2 regions of the Chitinophaga sp. 9-1-y genome follow, and region 1 is predicted to be linked to the other one. Evidence: riboswitches for the same ligand, from Rfam matches in the RefSeq annotation. Region 1 holds a riboswitch; the other holds the start of a gene.
What was found. A riboswitch is a leader RNA that binds a small molecule or an ion and turns the genes downstream of it on or off. The one in region 1 is predicted to bind cobalamin.

Region 1 (4,148 bases):
TACAGACAACCCCGCCGTCATTGCCCGTATCAACGGATACACCCATTTCTTTCTGAACAAAGGCGCCACCGTTACAGACGCCCACGGCAAAGCACTCAAACTGCTGGACTATACCGTGACCCGCCAAAGTACCCTGCTCAGCTTCAGCGACACCTTCCTGCTGGTAGGCCTCATATTCCTGGCAGCACTCCCCCTCCTACTGATGGCCTCCTCCAGGCAAAAAGCAGCAGCACCTGTTGTGGTAATGGATCATTAATGAATTTGTACTGCCATGTATCCGCAGTACAAATTCGTTATCTTAGTATAAAAAAAATGCATCGTCTGTTTTACCTCTTCGCCCTATTGATTACCCCCGCCCTCACCGTATCTGCACAAACACCAACAGATGCTGTGAAAGCAGCGGTTACTCAACTGTTTACCGCCATGCGCAATGCCGACAGCGTTGCCCTCAAAGCCTGCTTCGCCCCGGATGCCCGGCTCCAGTCCGTCACCACCAAAAGCAAAGACATACAAACCACCAGCGTGGACGAATTTGCGGCCATCATCGGGAAACTGCCTGCCAATGCAGCGGATGAACGTATCGAGTTCGGCAACATCTCCATTGATGGTACCCTGGCATCCGTGTGGACTCCTTATCGCTTCTACTTCAAACAACAATTTCACCATTGCGGCGCCAACTCCTTCCAACTGGTACAACTAGATGGTAAATGGAAAATCCAGTACATCATAGACACCAGACGAATGGATGATTGTGGCGCAGAAAGCGCAGCTAAATAACATTGCCTGCAAAGACCAACCATTTCCCCCGTTTACTTTTCTGTTTTGTATCAACAGAATAATAGCCTACTTTTGCCCCGTTATGGTTTATTCATGTCCACTCCGGCCGTGAATAATTAAAAGGGAACCAGGTGTAAATCCCGGACAGTCCCGCTGCTGTAAGTCTCCTACAATGCAAAGGCACATCACTCATGACCACTGTTGATCATTCAATGGGAAGGTCGCCCGAAGCAGAGATAAGTCAGAATACCTGCCATACCACTCATTTTTGAGCTTTCGTGGAATGAAGCTTAGGGATACTAGCAAGCTACAGAGTACACCTGTACATTGCCGCTTTCCTAATTATTTTTTCTCCTGTCGAAGGCTGTTGATGGAATATTAACAGACAAAAAAATTATGCAATTCACTGAACAAACGGGTTCATTGATAAGGGGATGTTTATGCGTGATACTAATTATCATCTGGCCATTCACTTTCATTAAAGCACAACAGGCAGATACCACTACCACCCAACATCTCAAAGAGGTATCCGTTACCGCAACCCGGTCAGGCAAAGAAATAAGCCCGGGGCAAAAGATGCAGGAAAAAGAACTCAGCAGGCTGGGCACACATTCTGTGGCCGATGCTATCCGCTTTTTTTCCGGCGTACAAATCAAAGACTATGGCGGCATCGGCGGCCTCAAAACAGTGGATATCCGCAGCATGGGTTCCAACCACACCGGCGTATTCTACGACGGCATAGAGCTCGGCAACGCACAAAACGGACAGGTAGACCTGGGTAAATTTTCACTGGACAACCTGGAAGAAATTGCCCTGTATAACGGACAAAAAAGTAACATCTTCCAACCAGCCAAAGACTTTGGCTCCGCAGGCTCCATTTACCTGACATCTCTCAAACCCAAATTTGCCCCCGGTGAAAAAACGCATGTAAGAACAACGATAAAAACAGGCTCCTTCGGCCTCTTCAATCCCTCCCTGCTCTGGCAGCAAAAAATCAGTGAGCACACCTCCGCTTCGTTTAGCACAGAATGGATCAACGCCACCGGCCGGTATAAATACACCTACAAAACATACGACTCACTCAAACACCTGGCCTATGATACCAGCGACTACCGCAGAAACAGCGACATCAACGCCGTAAGAATAGAAGGTGGTCTCAATGGTACTGTCAAAGGCGGCGAATGGAACACGAAAGTATATTACTATCAATCCAACAGGGGGCTACCCGGCTTTATTGTCAATAACGTATTTGGTCACATAGACCGGCTCCGGGACCAGAGCTTCTTCGCGCAATCTTCCTTCCGCAAAGAAATTACACCCCGTTACAGCATACTGCTCAATGGCAAATACGCCTACGACTATACGCATTACAAAACACAGGATACCGCTCAGTTCCCGGCCAATAATCATTACTACCAATACGAAATGTATTTCTCCGTGGCCCAGCAGTATGCACTCACCAACTGGTGGACCCTCTCCCTTTCCGGCGATTTTCAATGGAATAAACTAAACGCCAGCCTGGACAGCTTCAGCTATCCGGTCCGGTATACTACCCTGGTTGCCGCTGCATCTGCCGTAAATTTCAAACGGTTTAGCGCACAGGCCAGCCTGCTGGCAACACTGGTGAATGAAACGGTAAAAGTCAACACCGCAGCACCTTATCAGCAAAAATTCACCCCGGCGGTATTTCTTTCCTGGCAGCCCTTACCCACACCCGACCTGAAAGTGCGTGGGTTTTACAAACGCATTTTCCGCATGCCTACTTTCAATGACCTCTATTATACCGAAATCGGCAACCACCTGTTAAAACCAGAGTTTGCCACACAATACGACGCCGGCATCACCTGGAACAAAACATTCACCAATAAATGGTTGTTGCTCGCCGGCGTAGAAGTAGATGGCTATTACAACGAAGTCACGGATAAAATTGTAGCCGTACCCGGACAAAACCAGTTTGTATGGACAATGATGAACCTGGGCAAAGTAAAAATCACGGGCCTCGACGCTAAAATCAGCGGCAGCTGGTTAATTAAACAACAGCTGCAATTGAATACCAAAGGCACCTATACTTTCCAACAGGCATTGGATTATACGAATCCAAAAGATGGTTACTACGGCCAACAAATTATTTACATTCCCCGCCATAGCGGCACCTTGCTGCTGGGGGCCGATTATAAATCCTGGGAAGCTAACTATAGCTTTATTTATACCGGCGAAAGATATAACGGCAAAGATAATGCAACAGAAAACTACGTACCCGCCTGGTATACCAGCGATATTTCCTTTGGCAAACAATTCAGCTATAAACGTATACACGTTCACGTTACTGCACAGGTAAATAACCTGGCTAACCAGTTTTATGAAGTGGTACAAAGCTACCCTATGCCGGGTAGAAACTACCGCTTCATTGTAGCGGTCAACATTTAATCTGATTCGTCATGATGAAACCAATAAAACATATATTACTCGCAGCCGCCATGATCAGCATGGCCACGAGCTGCAGGAAAGAAAAAACCATTGTACCACCGGCGCTCACCCCGGTAACACCTGCTGAACCTAATGCACCTTATGTAGGTATGTACCTGCTGAACGAAGGCAATATGGGCAGCAACAAAGCGTCCCTCGACTACTTCGATTATACCAACGGCGTTTATACAAAAAATATTTACGCGGCAAAAAACCCCACTGTAGTAAAGGAATTGGGAGATGTGGGCAACGATATACAAATCTATGGCAGCAAACTATACGCCGTGATCAATGTGTCCAACAAGGTAGAAGTGATGAACGTAGCAGACACCAAACGCCTCGGACAAATTAATATCCTGAACTGCCGCTATATCACGTTTGCTAACGGTAAAGCCTATGTGAGTTCTTACGCGGGTCCTGTAAAAATAGATGGCGACGCGCCCATTGGCTTTGTGGCAGAAATAGATACCAGCACCCTGCAAATTACCCGGAAAGTAATTGTAGGGTATCAACCAGAAGAAATGGCCGTAGTAGGTAACAAGTTATATGTAGCCAATTCCGGCGGCTATCGCGTACCTAACTATGACCGCACCGTTTCCGTGATTGATTTACTCACCTTCACCGAAACGAAAAAAATTGATGTGGCCATCAACCTCGACCGCCTGAAAGCCGATAGTGATGGCGACTTATACGTTACCTCCCGCGGCGACTATCGCAGTATTCCATCAAAACTTTTTGTCATCGACACCCAAAAAGATGAAGTAAAGAAAACATTCAATATCGGCGCCAGCAACCTCTGCATCATGGGTGATACGGCGTATGTATATGGCTCTGAATTCAGTTATAACACGGGCAAATGGACGGTTACCTATAACATGATCAATGTTAAAACGGAAACGCTTCTT
Region 2 (4,148 bases), 210 kb from region 1:
CAGCCGGACCACTTTTCACCGGAAAGAGACGCATTTGAAAAAAAGATTTATGAATACTCGCAGCAACAGCACCTCCCGGTGCTCGGCATCTGCAGAGGATTACAATATATCAATATCCTGGAAGGTGGTAAAGTATATGAAGACATCGGCGAAGCCGCCAACAACATCCATAAAAAAGATACCGCCGATAAAATACACGACGTCACCATCCGTGAAAACACGCTACTGCACAGCATTACCGGCGTCACCAACGGGCAGGTTAACAGCGCACACCATCAGGCTATTCACCCTGACTACCTGGGCCGCAACCTGATGATCAGCGCTACCTCTGCAGATAATATCATTGAAGGCATCGAGTTTGAAGATAAAACCAACAAAGCCTTTATGCTTTGTGTACAATGGCATCCGGAAAGAATGCCCAACAAAGAAGCAAATCCGCTTTCGCAGAAAATAAAAGCACAATTTATTCAAGCTGTAAGAAACCATTAACCATGAAAATTATTAATCCGGCTACAGGAGCAACCATTAAAATCCTGCGTGACGACTCCTCCAACGTGCTGATGGATAAGTACATGTTTCTACGGGTAGGGCAAGTGCATTGGGCTGCTGTGCCTTTGACCGAACGCATAAAAATTATTGACAAGTTCAATGGACTGCTGGAAAAAAACATCGAAAAACTAGCCGCCATCCTCACGTCTGAAACAGGCAAGCCCCTGCAACAATCACGCAATGAAATCAATGGCGCCAGAACCCGCATACAGTGGATGCTGGACAACGTGGAAAAATACCTGGCAGACGAATGGGTAACGAACACGGATACACTAAAAGAAAAAGTAACGTACGAACCACTCGGCGTTATCTGTAATATTTCTGCCTGGAACTACCCCTACCTGGTAGGTGTTAACGTTTTTATCCCCGCCTTACTGGCTGGCAACGGGGTGCTCTACAAACCTTCTGAATACGCTACCCTCACGGCTTTGCAAATTGACAACCTCCTGAAAAGAGCAGGTGTAGAGGAAAACGCTTTTAAAGTAGGCATCGGTGGTAAATATGCCGGCGAGGAACTGCTGACCATGCGATTTGACGGCTACTTCTTCACCGGCTCCTACAAAACCGGCAAATACATCTACGAAAAAGTAGCACCTAAAATGGTGCCTTGCCAGATGGAGCTGGGTGGCAAAGATCCACTCTATGTAACAGACGATATCACCGACATTGCCGCAGTAGCCGCAGCTACCGCCGATGGCGCCTTCTACAACAACGGACAAAGCTGCTGCGCGGTAGAACGGATATACGTACACGAAAAAGTGTACGACGAATATGTAACCGAATTTGTAAAAGCAGTGCGCTCGTGGAAACTGGGCCTTCCCACCGACGAAGGCGTTTACTTTGGCGCCGTAACCCGGCCCGAACAACTGGAAGTGCTGGAAGCACAGGTAAAAGATGCCCTTACCAGGGGTGCTACCTTACTACTGGGCGGCAAGCGCATTGAGCATGATGGCAATTTCTTTGAGCCGACTATCCTCACGCACGTGCACAATAAGATGAAAGTGATGCAGGACGAAAGCTTTGGCCCCATTATCGGTATCATGAAAGTGCAAACAGATACAGAAGCTGTGGAACTCATGAATGAAACAGACTATGGACTTACCGCATCTGTATATTCCAACAGCCAGGAAAGAGCGGAAAATGTGCTGTCGCAGGTGAACAGCGGTACCGGCTATTGGAACTGCTGCGACCGCGTTACCGCCGGATTACCATGGGCGGGCAGGAAACATTCTGGTTTTGGCGCAACGCTATCGCATCAGGGACTGCGTGCTTTTACGAGAACAAAATCCTGGCAAATGAAGCAATAGCAGAAAGCAAAAAGCAGAAAGCAAAAGTGCTAAAGCACCTGTAAACAAAGCTATAATAGCGAATGATTAAAGCGAATATTATTTACGCTTAGATCATTCGCTATTATAGCTTTGTTTACAGGTGCTTTAGCACTTTTGCTTTCTGCCTTTTGCTTTCTGCTCCAATTCACGTACGTTTGCATCCACAATTGGTTCCCGCCGTAGGCGGGATTAAAAGGGAATCCGGTGAAATACCGGAGCTATCCCCGTAGCTGTGATCCTGCATTCATTTTCGAATGAATCGTTTTTTCCGGATACTCCATACCACTGTCTGCCTGCCGGCAGATGGGAAGGTTACCGGAAAAGCAGGAGAGCCAGAAGACCTGCCAGATGTGAGCAATCATTCAGCGCTTTCGGGTGAAAGGCCAGGGATGTAAGCCTAACGGCATATATTCTATTGTGTAAATTATTATTTACCCCAGGGCGCCTTATGCAGATGTACTAACATCGGCCTTTTTGATTTGTTGTTTTTTTTCCGGACTAATCATCCGGACAGGGAAAGGTATGTCATCAATCCAAACAATTATTATATGAAAAAACAGTTATTGTCCTCCTTATTTGTAGCGTTTGTCCTCTTAATGGCATCCTGTAAGAAAGAAGATGCACTCACCCCATCACCGTTACAAAAGCTGGATCTCAATGCTAAAACCGGCGTTACCGCTTCATTGATCACCGGTAAATATGCCAATGGTTTCTTTATTGCCAACGAAGGCTGGTTTGGGCATGGTACCGGCGACCTGCATTTTTATTCCTATAGCGGCGATAGCCTGGTGCAGAATGTGTATCAGCTGGAAAACCCCACCGGCGCATTAGGTGGTGCCTCCAACACCTTACAATTTGCGACCTTCTTCAACAACAAATTATACATCGTAGTGAAAGCGGGTGGTCCGTTGGTAGTGACCGATGGCGGCAGCATGGTAGAAACAGGTCGTATTACTACCCTGCCTGGCAACGACGGACATGCCTTCCTGGGCGTAGACAGTACCCGTGGCTTATTAAGCGCCAGCGACGGCGTATACCCGGTTACGTTACCATCCCTGGCAGTAGGCACTAAAGTAAGCGGCGTATCCGGCTATACCGGCGATATGTTGAAAACAACCAACTACATCTTCGTATTATCTCAAACAGATGGTATTGTAGCACTGAACCGCAGTACTTATGCAGTAGTAAAAAAATTCGGCGCAGCCAACCTCGCCTTTGCAGCTGGTAAAGATGGTGCGGTATATGCTACTACTGCTGACTCCCTGGTTCGTATTGATCCATCAACCCTGACCCGTACGGCCATAAAGCTGGGCTTCACGGTGCCTTCTCCATGGGGCGCATGGCGTCATGCCGGCATCAGTGCTTCTACACAGGATAGCGCTATTTACATTGTACGTAACAATAACTTTGCCGGTGGTACACAATTATATCGTTATGTAATTGGCAACGCTGCTTCTTTAACTACGCCATTTATTACCCTGCCTACCGGTCAGTATTTCTATGGCGCCGGTGCTGCGTATAACAAAGAAAAAAATGAACTGGTGGTGACTACCCTCAATGGATCTATGACCGGTAATATCAACCGCGTATTGATTTACGACGCTACCACTACTACCCTGAAAAAAACATTGACTTACAACGGCTGGTATTTCCCTGCTATGCCGGTGTTTCATGAATAAATCACAGGAGATACCAATAGAAAAGGCTGACGGAATCGTCAGCCTTTTCCATTATTGTTCAACACTTACTGTTTCCAGCAGGGAATAATGTACATCCGGGAGCGACTGCAATTTCTTAGCTGCCCATTCCGGCGTAATATCACGCTGCGGACTGGCCAGTAGCTCATATCCTACCATGAATTTCTTCACAGATGCAGAGCGTAGTAATGGTGGATAGAAATGCATATGCCAATGCCATTCCGGATGATCGCCGCTATTCACGGGCGCCTGGTGCATACCGGCGGAATATGGGAAAGATGTTTCAAAAAGATTATCATATTTGGTGGCCAGTATTTTCAATATCGCCGCCAATGCCTGCTTCTCTTCCCCGTTAAAATGCGTCATATCGGGTACATGCCGCTTGCTGACAATCATGGTTTCAAAAGGCCATACTGCCCAGAAAGGCACCAGCGCCACAAAATGCTCATTTTCTACCACCACGCGTTCCTGCTTTTCCAACTCCTGGGCGATATAGCTTTGGAGTAAACTTTTACCGGTAGTATCGTAATATTTTTTCTGGTGAGATGTTTCTTTAATCAGTTCTGCCGGTAAA

Region 2: it holds a riboswitch for cobalamin, as region 1 does, so the genes downstream of both, AC5ZC7_RS04380 (DUF5074 domain-containing protein) here and AC5ZC7_RS05280 (TonB-dependent receptor) in region 1, are expected to answer to the same signal.

What each region holds. Positions count from the first base shown of each region.
Region 1 covers NZ_CM197955.1:1,316,032-1,320,179, reverse strand. Annotated here, with positions in the region: gene AC5ZC7_RS05290 (DHA2 family efflux MFS transporter permease subunit) at 1-256, shown strand, start outside; gene AC5ZC7_RS05285 (nuclear transport factor 2 family protein) at 313-777, shown strand; cobalamin riboswitch at 844-1,049, shown strand; gene AC5ZC7_RS05280 (TonB-dependent receptor) at 1,222-3,204, shown strand; gene AC5ZC7_RS05275 (YncE family protein) at 3,216-4,148, shown strand, end outside.
Region 2 covers NZ_CM197955.1:1,102,938-1,107,085, reverse strand. Annotated here, with positions in the region: gene AC5ZC7_RS04390 (gamma-glutamyl-gamma-aminobutyrate hydrolase family protein) at 1-489, shown strand, start outside; gene AC5ZC7_RS04385 (aldehyde dehydrogenase family protein) at 492-1,856, shown strand; cobalamin riboswitch at 2,029-2,240, shown strand; gene AC5ZC7_RS04380 (DUF5074 domain-containing protein) at 2,426-3,556, shown strand; gene AC5ZC7_RS04375 (UDP-glucose--hexose-1-phosphate uridylyltransferase) at 3,608-4,148, opposite strand, start outside.